One region of the Paenibacillus sp. BIC5C1 genome, then DNA from elsewhere that is predicted to be linked to it. Evidence: riboswitches for the same ligand, from Rfam matches in the RefSeq annotation. Region 1 holds a riboswitch; each other region holds the start of a gene.
The links. Region 1 has a riboswitch for cyclic di-AMP ahead of RS891_RS00530 (C40 family peptidase). Riboswitches for the same ligand answer to the same signal wherever they lie in the genome.
Positions count from the first base shown of each region.

Region 2: another riboswitch for cyclic di-AMP. It lies ahead of RS891_RS07065 (HAD family hydrolase); the one in region 1 lies ahead of RS891_RS00530 (C40 family peptidase).
Region 3: another riboswitch for cyclic di-AMP. It lies ahead of RS891_RS10310 (C40 family peptidase); the one in region 1 lies ahead of RS891_RS00530 (C40 family peptidase).
Region 4: another riboswitch for cyclic di-AMP. It lies ahead of RS891_RS18830 (3D domain-containing protein); the one in region 1 lies ahead of RS891_RS00530 (C40 family peptidase).

Region 1 covers NZ_CP135922.1:112,828-115,932, forward strand. Annotated here, with positions in the region: gene RS891_RS00520 (c-type cytochrome) at 1-2, opposite strand, end outside; gene RS891_RS00525 (GNAT family N-acetyltransferase) at 153-647, opposite strand; gene RS891_RS00530 (C40 family peptidase) at 1,041-1,511, opposite strand; cyclic di-AMP (ydaO/yuaA leader) riboswitch at 1,515-1,652, opposite strand; gene RS891_RS00535 (hypothetical protein) at 1,903-2,745, opposite strand; gene RS891_RS00540 (M1 family metallopeptidase) at 2,756-3,105, opposite strand, start outside.
Region 2 covers NZ_CP135922.1:1,572,334-1,575,438, reverse strand. Annotated here, with positions in the region: gene RS891_RS07070 (HAD family hydrolase) at 36-728, opposite strand; gene RS891_RS07065 (HAD family hydrolase) at 890-1,288, opposite strand; cyclic di-AMP (ydaO/yuaA leader) riboswitch at 1,406-1,581, opposite strand; gene RS891_RS07060 (glutathione peroxidase) at 1,949-2,425, shown strand; partial or broken gene RS891_RS31650 (hypothetical protein) at 2,401-2,469, opposite strand; tRNA gene RS891_RS07055 (tRNA-Leu) at 2,578-2,660, opposite strand; gene RS891_RS07050 (urease accessory protein UreF) at 3,036-3,105, shown strand, end outside.
Region 3 covers NZ_CP135922.1:2,231,812-2,234,916, forward strand. Annotated here, with positions in the region: gene RS891_RS10295 (hypothetical protein) at 1-258, shown strand, start outside; gene RS891_RS10300 (hypothetical protein) at 382-600, shown strand; gene RS891_RS10305 (carboxymuconolactone decarboxylase family protein) at 717-1,046, shown strand; gene RS891_RS10310 (C40 family peptidase) at 1,126-1,590, opposite strand; cyclic di-AMP (ydaO/yuaA leader) riboswitch at 1,596-1,727, opposite strand; gene pelA (pectate lyase) at 2,141-3,100, shown strand.
Region 4 covers NZ_CP135922.1:4,246,211-4,249,315, forward strand. Annotated here, with positions in the region: gene RS891_RS18820 (prenylated flavin chaperone LpdD) at 1-55, opposite strand, end outside; gene RS891_RS18825 (polysaccharide deacetylase family protein) at 211-999, shown strand; gene RS891_RS18830 (3D domain-containing protein) at 1,134-1,790, opposite strand; cyclic di-AMP (ydaO/yuaA leader) riboswitch at 1,793-1,990, opposite strand; gene RS891_RS18835 (amino acid ABC transporter ATP-binding protein) at 2,275-2,997, opposite strand; gene RS891_RS18840 (ABC transporter substrate-binding protein/permease) at 2,984-3,105, opposite strand, start outside.

The sequences.
Region 1 (3,105 bases):
ATCCCTTATGTCCCCTCCAGAATGAAAGATCATCTAACTTGAAACTATCCATATCATTATAACGGAACCTGTAGTGACATCATAGCATTTTGTGGTAATTTTTTGAACTAATCACATAACAGGGGACTTTTTAGGGTGATTTTAAGCCTTATTTACCCGCGAGGACCCTCATAGACCATGCAGTAAAAAGGTTGCAAACCACTCGGCGTCTGTCGTTCATATGTATCCTGCGTAACAAATCCGGCTTTAAGATAGACGCGAATGGCCCGGTCATTCCAGGTCAGAACTTCCAGATCAATTTCGTTTGCAGGGTTCCGGCGAATGGCTTCCTGCACAATGGCCGATACAAAAGCCTTCCCTTGTCCATGACCACAGCGTTCAGGGTGCATACCCAGACCAATGCGGGTGACACCTTCAAGCGGGAAATATTGAGCGAAACCGCAAATCTGCTGATCCTCTCCCAGCACTACCGCATATTGTTCCTTCCGCAGCTGGGGATCGCCGAATTCTACTTCAAGTGCTTTCATCTGCTCCCAGGGCAGCCAGCTATAAATATTATAAGGGGGGTCATACTGCCAATCGCAGATGAGCTCCGCATGTTCTTCTTGCATGGGCACAACGTGAAACGTCACAGGGGCTTCATCCATACAACTGTACGCTCCTCTCATTGTGAACAAGCTATAATGATTCTGATTTGTCCATATACATATGTCATTCCGTATCTAAGCTTGTTTCCACTCTACAAAAGAGGTGTTCATTTGGCAAGCCCCCGTTTTAGAAAAAAAAGTGAAACAAAAGTTCCGGTAATTTCGTTTATATTATAGTGGGATGGGTAAAAACATTATAAGAGCACGGACGAAGCAACAAAAAATAGCTCAAAAAAAGTTAAAGTTAGATTTGATAGCTGTCTCGAATACGTTAAAGGAAACGAAGCACAAAAAAACCGCCGGACACATTCCTGCGGAGAATGTACCAGACGGTTCTATTATGCTTCGTTACAGTAGTGTTATTGTTACAGCATGACGTTGCTCAGCTTGTCCCTAGTCGATGGCCAATGTCTCATATGCGTCCGTGCTCATAATGCGTTTAGCGCCAACATAGCGGTTAGCCCAGTAGCTTTCGCTTAATGCGCTAATTGTAACTCCTTTGGAAGAAGAAGAGTGTGCAAACTTTCCATCCCCTACAAAGATACCAACGTGTGAAACCCCTTTGCCCGTTGTATTGAAGAATACCAGATCACCTGGTCTCATTTCCATACGGGATACTGAATCACCCATGTCGAATTGCGAACTCGATTGGCGAGCCAAATCAATACCCAGCTTGTCGAATACATAACTTGTAAACCCAGAGCAGTCAAAGCCGTTAAGCGTTGTTCCTCCGCTTTTGTATGTAGTTCCCATTGCCGAATCAATGACTTGGTCCATTTTTGAATCTGCGAATGCGCTGCCTGCTCCAAGCGATAATGCGAATGTGATGCTGAGTACAGCTGCGGTTAATTTCTTTTTAAACAAGAGATATACCCCTTCCAATGCCTGCGAGGTTAGCTTAAGGATTCGGTTGAAGGTCCCCTATGATCCCTCTGTTGCAAGATCAATTCACCCATAACTGGTTCCCCCGCTTCCCAGGTGCTAGGAATTTGGCTGCTAGTTATGCACCTGCGAAATCAAGAAATGACGATTAAATTTTAAGTAGTTACAAATATGAAGGTAAAGATTACAAAGTTGTTACTAAAAACTCACTGCGATTATTGTAACAGAGGTATACCACTTTGGCAACGTTTAACAGCAAAATTAGCAAAAAAAACCTCGACCTTTGACGGGGAAAGGTCGAGGTTTGCTTTTTTAAAGGCGTTTAATGAAAACAACTTTACATAGAGATGGTAACAATTTTTAACTATGCACGTTAATCTTTGACCGAGTTGGACTGCCATAACCGGAAATGTGCGCATATTTTCCATAGGCTCAGCAAGCACCGGGCAAGTGGATACGTCTGTTGTAGTATAAGACCGGTTAAGCCCGTTAGTAACCATGAAGCTGAAGTAAAGGCACCAAAGACCAGGAGATGAAGGCCACCCAGCAGGACAGCAATGCCGATTAGAGTGATGACCTGGCGTAGTGCAATCCATAGAGCTTGAAACGTACCACGTGCTCCGCCTTCCCCATCAGGTGCTGAGATACCAAACTGCATGTAGAGCAGGATATGATGGATAACCCACCCGTATACAATCCAACCAGCAACATAGGGAATACCAGGCAGGAGCAGATGGAGGGAATGAAAACCTTCCATAAGGATGGAATAAAGTTTTGGTGCGAGCCAATAAGCCGGTAGCAGCAGCAATAGGGTGCGAATGGTGTGGAGCAACAGCATTGGTTTCCACAAATTTTTGATGCCGCGAATGAATGGAATGCGCTCTTCCGAATGATTATAATGCTGGAGCGAATAGAGCAGCCCTGCCTGAATGAGAGGGCTAATTAGCATCCGTAGCAGCAGCATAGCCCCTAAAATCCATAAATAGCGATGGACCTCTGGATTCATAGTCAGGCCGAGTTGGCTCTCCATTTTGAATAAAATCGTACTGAGTTCCCCTGTATCAGGGTCGGGATAACGCAGGAGCAGCGGGACCACAGCTGACTGAACCATTCGATAAAGAAAGTATCCCCATACTAATTGATAGAGAAATAAGAGTGCTGCAATAAACATATGTTGACGGACGAGAAACCAGCCTTCACGTATTTTCGCTTTCACTGTATCCACCTCACCATGACAGACTTCCGAATATGGCTTCTATAAGTTTGGTTGCGCTCATGCTCCAGCGGGATTTGGTTGGCTCATCCAGTCCGGCTCTCAGGAAATTGTTTATATGATGGTTCTCCAGCACAATTGTGTATAGCGGGTCAGTCATAGCCCAGGAAACAGGGGAAGTGTAGGTCAGTTTGTAGGTAATGCGCTCCTCGCTGCCATCCCATTCTTTCGTCATGGTTTTCCCGTCTTCGAACATAATTCGAACAGGCACCTTTTTATATTCACTGCCTTTTTTCTGGACTGTAATGGACGACTCGTACAACGTTTGACCGTCTTTTAGGATAGGATTGATTGCGATCTTCT
Region 2 (3,105 bases), 1.5 Mb from region 1:
ATCCATACCTATTAGATCTTACATACTGCTCTTATTTAGTTATCTGAACTTTGAGTTACCATTAACAATGGAAGGAGTTCCTCCAGCGATTCAACAGTCCAGTCTGGACGCTCTGCATCTGCAAGCTCCGGCTGGAACCTGCCATAACCCTGCAAAATCCGGATCGTGTGCATACCCAGCTTCTTAGCCGGAATAATATCATTATCAATCCTGTCGCCGATCATGACCGCTTCCTCGGGTTTACATCCAGCCTGTTTCAATGCTACAGCATACAATTCAGGATCAGGCTTGGACACTCCTTCTTCAGCCGAACAGGCCAGCACATCCACATACTTGCGCAAGCCGTAGCTATCCAGCCGATTTTCCGTCCCTGGGCTCTGATTGGCAATGATACCAATCTTATAGTGCTGCGACAACGTCTGGAGAACAGCGTCGGCTGACGCGAAGGGGCGCTCAAGCTCTTTGCGGAACTTCAGCTTCTCCTGTATCTGTTCCCGGTGCCCCTCGTCGCTGATAAGGGTACGAATAGCCAATTTCATCGGCCATTGCTCGTAATTTCGGTAGGAGGCGGCAAATATATCTCGCACCGTCTGCATCTCCACCTGATAACCAAGCGCACAAGCTTCACGAACGAATTGACCGATAATATCATCTACCGGCTCCCATTCGTCCACGAGCGTATCCCCCACATCAAAGAATAACCATTGTATTCCACGTACATCCGGCACGCCTATTCCTCCTCGTTAGCCACAGGAAATTTCCCTATTTCCCAAACCATAAAAAAGAAGACCCACCATCATGCATGAGTCTCCTCAAGATTCCATTTATTTATGATTTCAATTATAACAGGCAGCTGACACTGGATCAATCACAGGAATAGTACTAACCACTAGCCATTAAGCAGAAACCCAACTTCCCCATTCAAGGAATATACAATACGGTCTGCGCCCATTCCCCGATAGATCCCTTTGGGATGGCTTTGTTCCGTAATGACACACAAGGACTTGGACGTCCAGGAGCGGCAAATCTGCAAATATCGACAGGTCAGGTTTAGGCTATTTTCAAAAATAAAAACATTGCCGACACTGCCTTGCGGCAAAAACCATTTCTGAGCTGCAGCCGTGTTCATGCGAATAACATGCTCCACACCGATTCTCCGGAGCCTGCGCTCTTCCCCTGCACTGTTGGTCAGAACGGCAAACGGCATTTTTTTGTACATCAGCAATTTGATAAATTTACGTCCTGCTTCATTTGGAGCAGTCACTAAGATCATCTCTTTATCCATCATTCGTTCCTCCCTTGGCGTGAAAAGACAACAAAAAAGAAGCGTGGGGGACCAAGGCCTCCCGGACGCTTCTTCAATAATCCATAGCAAAAAGACACTATGAACCAGCGTACGGCTTGTTGCCTCTCCCTTTAACGCTTACGAGGTTAGCTGACGGATTCGGGCGCGAGAGTCGCCCTATTTCCGGCTGTCACCGGAAAATTCACCCCATGGATGCCTACTGTCCTGGACAGTTCATCCTGTTGGTTCCCCCGTTTCCCACCCATGAATGAATGGAAACTCAGCGATTAAAACATCGTTCTTTTATAATCATTAATCAGAGCGATATTATCGTTTGTTTCGTTTTTCATGTAAAATTTAATTTAAATTGGAATTACGATATGAATCATACACCCGTGCCATATTGGTGTAAAGTCTGCGCAGATCACCGAATCGACGGATTTTTGCCATTTCCCATCAATAATAGCGCTTACAACGACTCTATTCTCTACCCATCTCATCAAAGCTCTCTAATTCTCTCTTTAGCGAAAATTAGGCATTAAATCAGTCACAGATCATACACGACAGGTTCAAATTGAGTTAAAAAAGCAATATTAATTTTGCAATATTTAATTGCAATCAATATAATAGAAGAAAGAAGAATATGAAATGGAGGCGATTTTCATGTCAGTCTACGACTACAAAGTAAACACCCTTCGCGGTCAGGAAGTTGAAATGTCCAACTATCGTGACAAAGTACTGCTTATCGTGAATACAGCAAGCCAATGCGGCCTCACACCTCAATTTAAAGGTCTGCAAGAGCTTCAGGACAAGTTCAAAGACTCCCCATTTGAAGTTCTTGGTTTTCCAAGCAACCAGTTTGCACAGGAAAAAGGCTCCTCTGATGATATTGCCGAGTTCTGTCAGATGAACTATGGTGTCAGCTTCCCGATGTTCGAGAAAATCGATGTGAATGGTTCAAGCGCTCACCCTCTATTCCAACACCTTACCAAAGAAGCACCGGGCGTACTCGGCTCCAAAGCCATCAAATGGAACTTTACCAAATTTCTTGTGGACCAGAACGGACGTGTTCTGAAACGGTATGCTCCCAAAACAACACCTGATAAAATTGAAGCGGACATCAAAGAATTGCTTAAATAACAAGTGAAGGCCATCCGACCCCGGCAGACAGAATGAGCATGCATTCAGGGGAAACGGGTGACCTTTTTTTTGTCTGGACTCATCTTGATTGTAAAAAAACACAAAAAAAGAAGCTCCCCATACGGGAAGCTTCTTCCTAATCATTCTTATGATGCGGTCGAGAGGACTCGAACCTCCACGGGTATACACCCACTACCCCCTCAAGATAGCGTGTCTGCCATTCCACCACGACCGCATGTCGTAAATAATCGGCAACAGAATTGATTATACCCGGTTCATGTTTAAAAGTAAAGTATTTTTATTAAAATCATTTTAACTGCATTTTTCCTTCCATAAATCGTATAATCTCGTCATTTTCTCCTACGAAGTGCATATGATTAAATTTGATCTCCTTTGTATATCCAATTAGGCTGATCACTCTACTTAATTTGTATTGCCATCCTTTACATCTCCTCAGCATAACATAACTAATTAAGTTATATAAAATAACATTAAATAGATTTAATATTTAAAAAACAAGAATATGTTGACAAAAAGCGGATATTTATGTGAATATATATATCATATAATTCGGATTTACAAACATAAAGCGAACTAAAAAGGAGTATAAATGTTATTTAACATAACATTTAACGAACGTAGGAGGCGAAAGATTGTGAACCGTGGGAATAAGCTGCTCG
Region 3 (3,105 bases), 2.1 Mb from region 1:
GCCCTGGATTGTAAACATACGGAATTCGATGACCTTTATCCCTATATGATTGAACATCCTCAATTTTTCTGGTACAAACGCTACGTAGCCTGGTCAGAATTGCTGACGATTGTAGGCTTGTGCGAAGAGTTGTCCTTCTCTTGGAAAGAACAATTTACACCGCATCAAGTGGAGTACCTTGAAGAACGTGTGATGTCCGCCAAAGTGCTTGATTTTTGGTTTGAGAAGAACGACAGCAAAGAGCACGCGCAGCGGTAACTTTCAGTCGGGACATATTTTCGAATGACATGACAGTCCAATACAGTCACGTGAGACCTAAATGACTTTTCATTTAGGTCTCTTTTTGTAAATAATTTTTTTGGGAAAGTAGGCGCCATGAATATGATCAGTGATGCAGAATTGGATGCACTGCGTTTATCGGGTGAAAAAGTAAGGGTAGTACGGGACGAGATTCAGTCCAATGATGTGACAGGCATTGTAGTGGCCTGGGACGGGGAGCAGGTGCTCATTCGCCGTCAGAATCGTCGTGTGGTTAAGCTTGATCGGAATTATCAGTATCAGCTGTTCAGCGAACCACGCAAGAGCCCGCTCGAAGAATAGGACAGGCGTTTTTAGGTTCATTTACCATGGATGTATTGGCATAATTGCACCTCTCGGGAGAAAAGATAGGTACAGTGAGAGCTTGTAACATATCAGCCGAGAGGATGTGCGGTACCATGACATTGATGAATGATAAGGTTCATGCCTATAAAGATCAGATTGGTGAATTAAGCGACGTGCTTCCAGCTGTGGTGAAGTCTTATCATGAATTCACTGGAGAATGTTTTCAGGCAGGTGAGATTGATGCCAAGACCAAACAGCTGATTGCGCTGGGCATTGGTTTGTTTGCAAACAATGAGGTATGTACGTTTTACCACGTGGAAGAAGCACGTGCCAAAGGAGCGACCGATCAGGAGATTATGGAGACGGTTGCTGTGGCTGGAGCAGTTGGCGGAGGCCATGCGTTGTCTCAGGGTGCATTGAGAGTACAGAAGGCTTTACATTAAAATCAATTTCAATATCACTGTAGACAAAGATAGACGAAGAAAAGGCTCCGGTTATAACCGAAGCCTTTTCGTGTTTAACTTATATTTTGCCCAGCATCTTGTTATACATAAACTGTCCCGTTACCCGGCGTGCTGTTACGTAACGATCATTGAAGTAAGGATTGGATAATTGAGTGATGCTGACACCCTTGCTGCTTGAAGCATGAGCGAATTGTCCGCCCCCGATATATACACCTGTATGTGAAATGCCATTGCCCATCGTATTAAAGAATACCAGGTCACCCGTACGCAGATTAGCTTTGGATACCGGAGTGCCGGCCTTAGCTTGTTGCTGGGAAGTGCGTGGTAATTCAATGCTATATTTGTTGAAAATATATCTCATAAATCCAGAGCAATCAAATCCGGCCAATGTTGTGCCGCCCCATTTGTAAGGTATGCCTGTCATGTTGTTAACGACGGTGTTAATACTGCTTGCCTCTGTGCTTGCTGCACCGGATGTAAATAGAACTGCTGCTCCAAAAATGGAGATGATAAGCTTTTTCAAAATTTTTGTTCTCCCTTCGATGCCTACGGAGTTAGCTAAGGGTTCGGTAGAAGGTTCCCTATATTTCCTATGTATAAGAATAATTCACCCAAAATGGTTCCCCCGTTTTCAAACATGAAACTCGGCAAATGAATAATTAAGTTTTTGTAACCTTTTGAAACTATATTGCATAAATGCGAAAATGTCAAACCGTTCTTGAACACTTCTTATCATCTCAATGTTAACGGAATTATCGCTTTTTATGTAGAAATAACTCGAATGAAGTGTTTTAATAGATGACAAAAAAGTAACTACTGTTTCAGAGGGAAAGAAATTGGACAATTTATTGGCTTTCTCACATACGATTAGACTAGAATTAGTAGGTTAAGCCAATGAATTTGTTACATATTGTTGCAAATATTGACAAAATACAACTTTTTGCATAGACTTCTAATTATGAGTTCCATTTATTGGATTTAAAGAAATAGTTTGAGTTTTAAAACAAATATAAGGAGGAAGTAGGCGCAAGGAAAACAGTTTGCAGAAAATGAATTGGGGAGTGTTCTAAACGATGGTGAAGGAACAAGCAAGGTTTGCATCTTTGGTTATGGCATGTACAATGGTTTTCTCTGTTATCGGAATGGTATTTCAGCCTGCTGTTAAGGTATCTGCTGCAGACGCCTCTGGAACAACAGCAAGTATCTCAGATATTTTGAAGAATCAACGTCCTGACGGGGGATGGAAGAAGGATTACAAAGAAACAAGTGGTGAGTGGGCCAAATCTACGATTGATAACAAAGCTACATACTCAGAAATTAGAAGACTAGCCAAAGAATTTAAAAAGACGAATGATCCGCGATATTCGGCTGCTGCCATCAGAGGAATCAACTTTTTGTTAGATATGCAGTACTCCAATGGAGGATGGCCGCAAGTATACCAGAGCTCAGGCTATCACAAACACATTACCTTCAACGACGATGCCATGATTAATGTCATGTACATGCTGGATGAAGTAGGTGCACGTAAAGGTGATTTCTCATTCATCGACAGCTCTCTTGCGGATCGCAGTAAAAAATCAGTTGCCAAAGGTGTGGATGCTATTCTCAATACTCAGGTTGTAGCAAATGGTAAACTGACTGCATGGGGACAGCAGCATGATTCCAGCTCCCTAAAACCTGCAGGAGCAAGGATTTATGAAGTGCCTTCTCTAAGTGCTGGAGAGAGCAGTACGATTGTAAAGTTTTTGAAAACAAGACCGTCGAACTCGAAAATTAAGGCTTCAATTCAAGCAGCAGAATCCTGGTTCAACAACGTTAAAATTACAGGATACAAGTATGTCAGAGAAAACGGAGATAGCAAACTCGTAGCTGATTCAGGTGCAGCGCCAATTTGGGCACGTTTTTACGAAATTGGAACGGATAAACCGATCTTTGTAGGACGTGATGGGGTTGTGAAATACAAACTCAGCGATATTGATAAGGAAAGAAGGGGCGGGTATGCCTGGTACGGCAACTGGCCTTCTAAGATCTAATTTAT
Region 4 (3,105 bases), 2.9 Mb from region 1:
CTTCCCCTGCCTCAATCACCTGTAAACGAACGGAGTTTAAATCGTATGTACTCATCCTGCTCCACCTGTCCTTTTAAATATGTAATATGTAATGGTGGAATTATGGCTCCAATTTAATGAATCAGCAGTGAAACATCTCACATCATGCATAAATACGGATGGCCCCGGGCATACCATAGAGAACGCAATTTGGGAAAAGGAGGCACGAACATGCGTATACGCCTCATCATGTTATCCATCATGGTCATTCTTCTGGGAGGAAGTTATGCTCCTGCTCAGTTATGGGCTTCTTCAAGCCCGCAAACCGAACCTGCTTCGAAATCTGATTCTCCTGAAGAAGAACAGTTGACGCTGGGACAACTCAGACAGAAATATGCAGATACGTTCAAAACCAATGGCCCCTCAACAAAAAAGGTTGCTCTGACTTTTGATGACGTACCTGATCCCCGTTTCACCCCGCAGGTGCTGGATATTTTAAAAAAATACAAGGTGCGGGCTACGTTTTTCATCGTGGGACATCGCGCTGAGAAACATCCGGATTTAGTGAAACGCATGGTGAAGGAAGGGCATATTGTTGGCAATCACAGCTACAATCACCCGGAGTTCAGTAAGTTATCCATGAATGCATTTCGCAAACAAATCTTACATACCGGGGACATTATTCGGAATCTGGTGGGTTACACTCCCAAAATGATTCGTCCACCTTATGGTGACATTAACGAGCAACAGCTGCAATGGGCTGCTAAACAACATTACAGCATTGTGAACTGGAACGTCGATTCTCTGGACTGGAAGGGCCTCACCAAAGAGGAAGTCAAACAAAACATCCTGTCCGCCGTCAAACCGGGTTCCATTGTGCTTCAGCATGCAGGTGGAGGTGTAGGATCGAAGCTAAATGGGTCCATCGAGGCGTTGCCTGAAGTTATCGAGGAATTGCGAAACCGCGGGTATGAGCTGGTGACTTTGGACGAAATGTTGGAACTGCCAAAGGGTAAATAGGTCAAGGAATTCAGAAGTCGGATTTTACAAAAGGGTGTTCTTCAATCACGATATCGTGATTGAAGAACACCCTTTATTGTTTAATTTAGATGTAGTTGGAGTCACATATGATGATGTGCAGCTAATCTTTGATTTTATTTCAAAATGTAAAGTTCAACATCCTGAATACCAAAGGTATTTACGGATTGCTTGCTGCCAGGAATAAAGATATCAATCTTGTGCCCTTTAATGGCACCACCCACATCACGAGCCGTAGCGACGAATGCCTGTTTGGGCAGTCCTGGATGTGTATGACCTGTCACCAGTACCTTTGTACCCAATGGAATGATACTCGGGTCTACTGCGATCGTGCCCAGTTCAAGCGGATTGCCGAAGTAATCTACAGCACCCCATCCTCCATTTTCAGAAGCATCAGAAGAGTATGCCGTTGCTTTGACGTCAACAGTTTTGCTGTAATCAAACGTTTTTCCCCAGGCTTGTACAACTTTACTATCTGCATTAACGTCAAGGCTTGCGGCAGTTACCGTTTTAGCTGCTGCAGCAGAAGCTGTGTTCGTTGTTTTACCAGGGATCGTGATTTTCAAACCACCATAAATGTTGTAAGCTGAAATGTCATTATTAGCTTTAATAAGAGCGTTAAGTCCAACTCCATATTGTTTGGATAAGGTGTAGAAGGTATCCCCCTCTTTGGCCACATGAACTGAATCAGCATGAGCCGGAACGGCCTGAATGAGCATTGCTGCTGTCAGCAAAGCTGTTGCTGTTTTGGCTATACGTTTCTTGTTAATCATGGTCTTCCTCCCTCATTATGCCTGCGAAGTTAGTTGTCGGATTCGGATGGAGGAAACCACCCTATAGGTTCAATTACATTAATAATTTTATGTAGCCCTAATTCACCCCAAGCCGTGTGCAAATGAATCTTCCCCAAGCACACTCTGCATCGTTACATCCCCCACACTCCCAACTCCGGAAGTTTCGGCAGGAACAAATATATCACAATTTTGTAACCAAGAGTCGTAGTAAATGTTACCATCTCGCTAATTCACTTCAATACTTTTGCTGAATTCAAGCGGTTTTTTCAAAAAAATGTCTATTTGAGCTTATATCGTTGATGACAGAAACGTTACTTTTTATGTATATCTGTAAGTATCCTCGCATAACAAACAATCCCTGCCGACGGGTCGTCGGCAGGGATCTATGAGGTGATGAAATTCTCATACGCAGTATAGATTTTGCATTTTTATCCTAATCTTCATCCTTAATAACTTGGATGGATTAGAGCACTTTAGCAAGGAAGTCACGTGTACGTGCATGCTTGGGCTCGCCAAACACTTCAGCAGGCGTTCCTTCTTCTACAATTACCCCGCCATCCATGAACAGGATACGATCACCTACTTCACGTGCGAAGCCCATCTCATGCGTTACTATTACCATAGTCATTCCGCCCTCTGCAAGCCGCTTCATGACATCCAGTACTTCACCGACCATTTCAGGGTCCAGTGCTGAAGTAGGCTCGTCAAACAGCATGACATGCGGCTGCATCGCAAGCGCTCTTGCAATGGCGATCCGTTGTTTTTGTCCACCGGACAGCTGATTTGGATAGGCGTCTTTTTTGTCAAAGAGGCCAACCGTCTTGAGCAAATCTGCGCAAATTTGTTCCGCTTCGTGTGCAGATTGTTTTTTCACTTTAATGGGAGCAATCGTAATGTTCTGCTGCACCGTTTTGTGCGGGAACAGATTGAAATGCTGGAATACCATCCCCATTTTTTCACGAGTTGCATTAATGTTATGTTTGGGGTCAGTAATCGACACACCTTCGAAATTAATTTCGCCGGAAGTTGGCTGTTCCAGCAGATTCAGGCAGCGCAAGAAGGTACTTTTCCCCGATCCCGACGGACCGATGACCACGACAACCTCGCCTTTGCCAATTGTTACGTTAATGCCCTTGAGCACATCGTTATTTCCATATGATTTGTGTAATTGTCTAACGTCTATCACTTGCACTCAACTTCCTTTCCAGTCGACCCAGCAGCTTGGACAAAATGAACGTCAGCACAAAGTAAATGGCCGCTGCAATCAGGAATGGATTCATTCCTTGGTACGTAA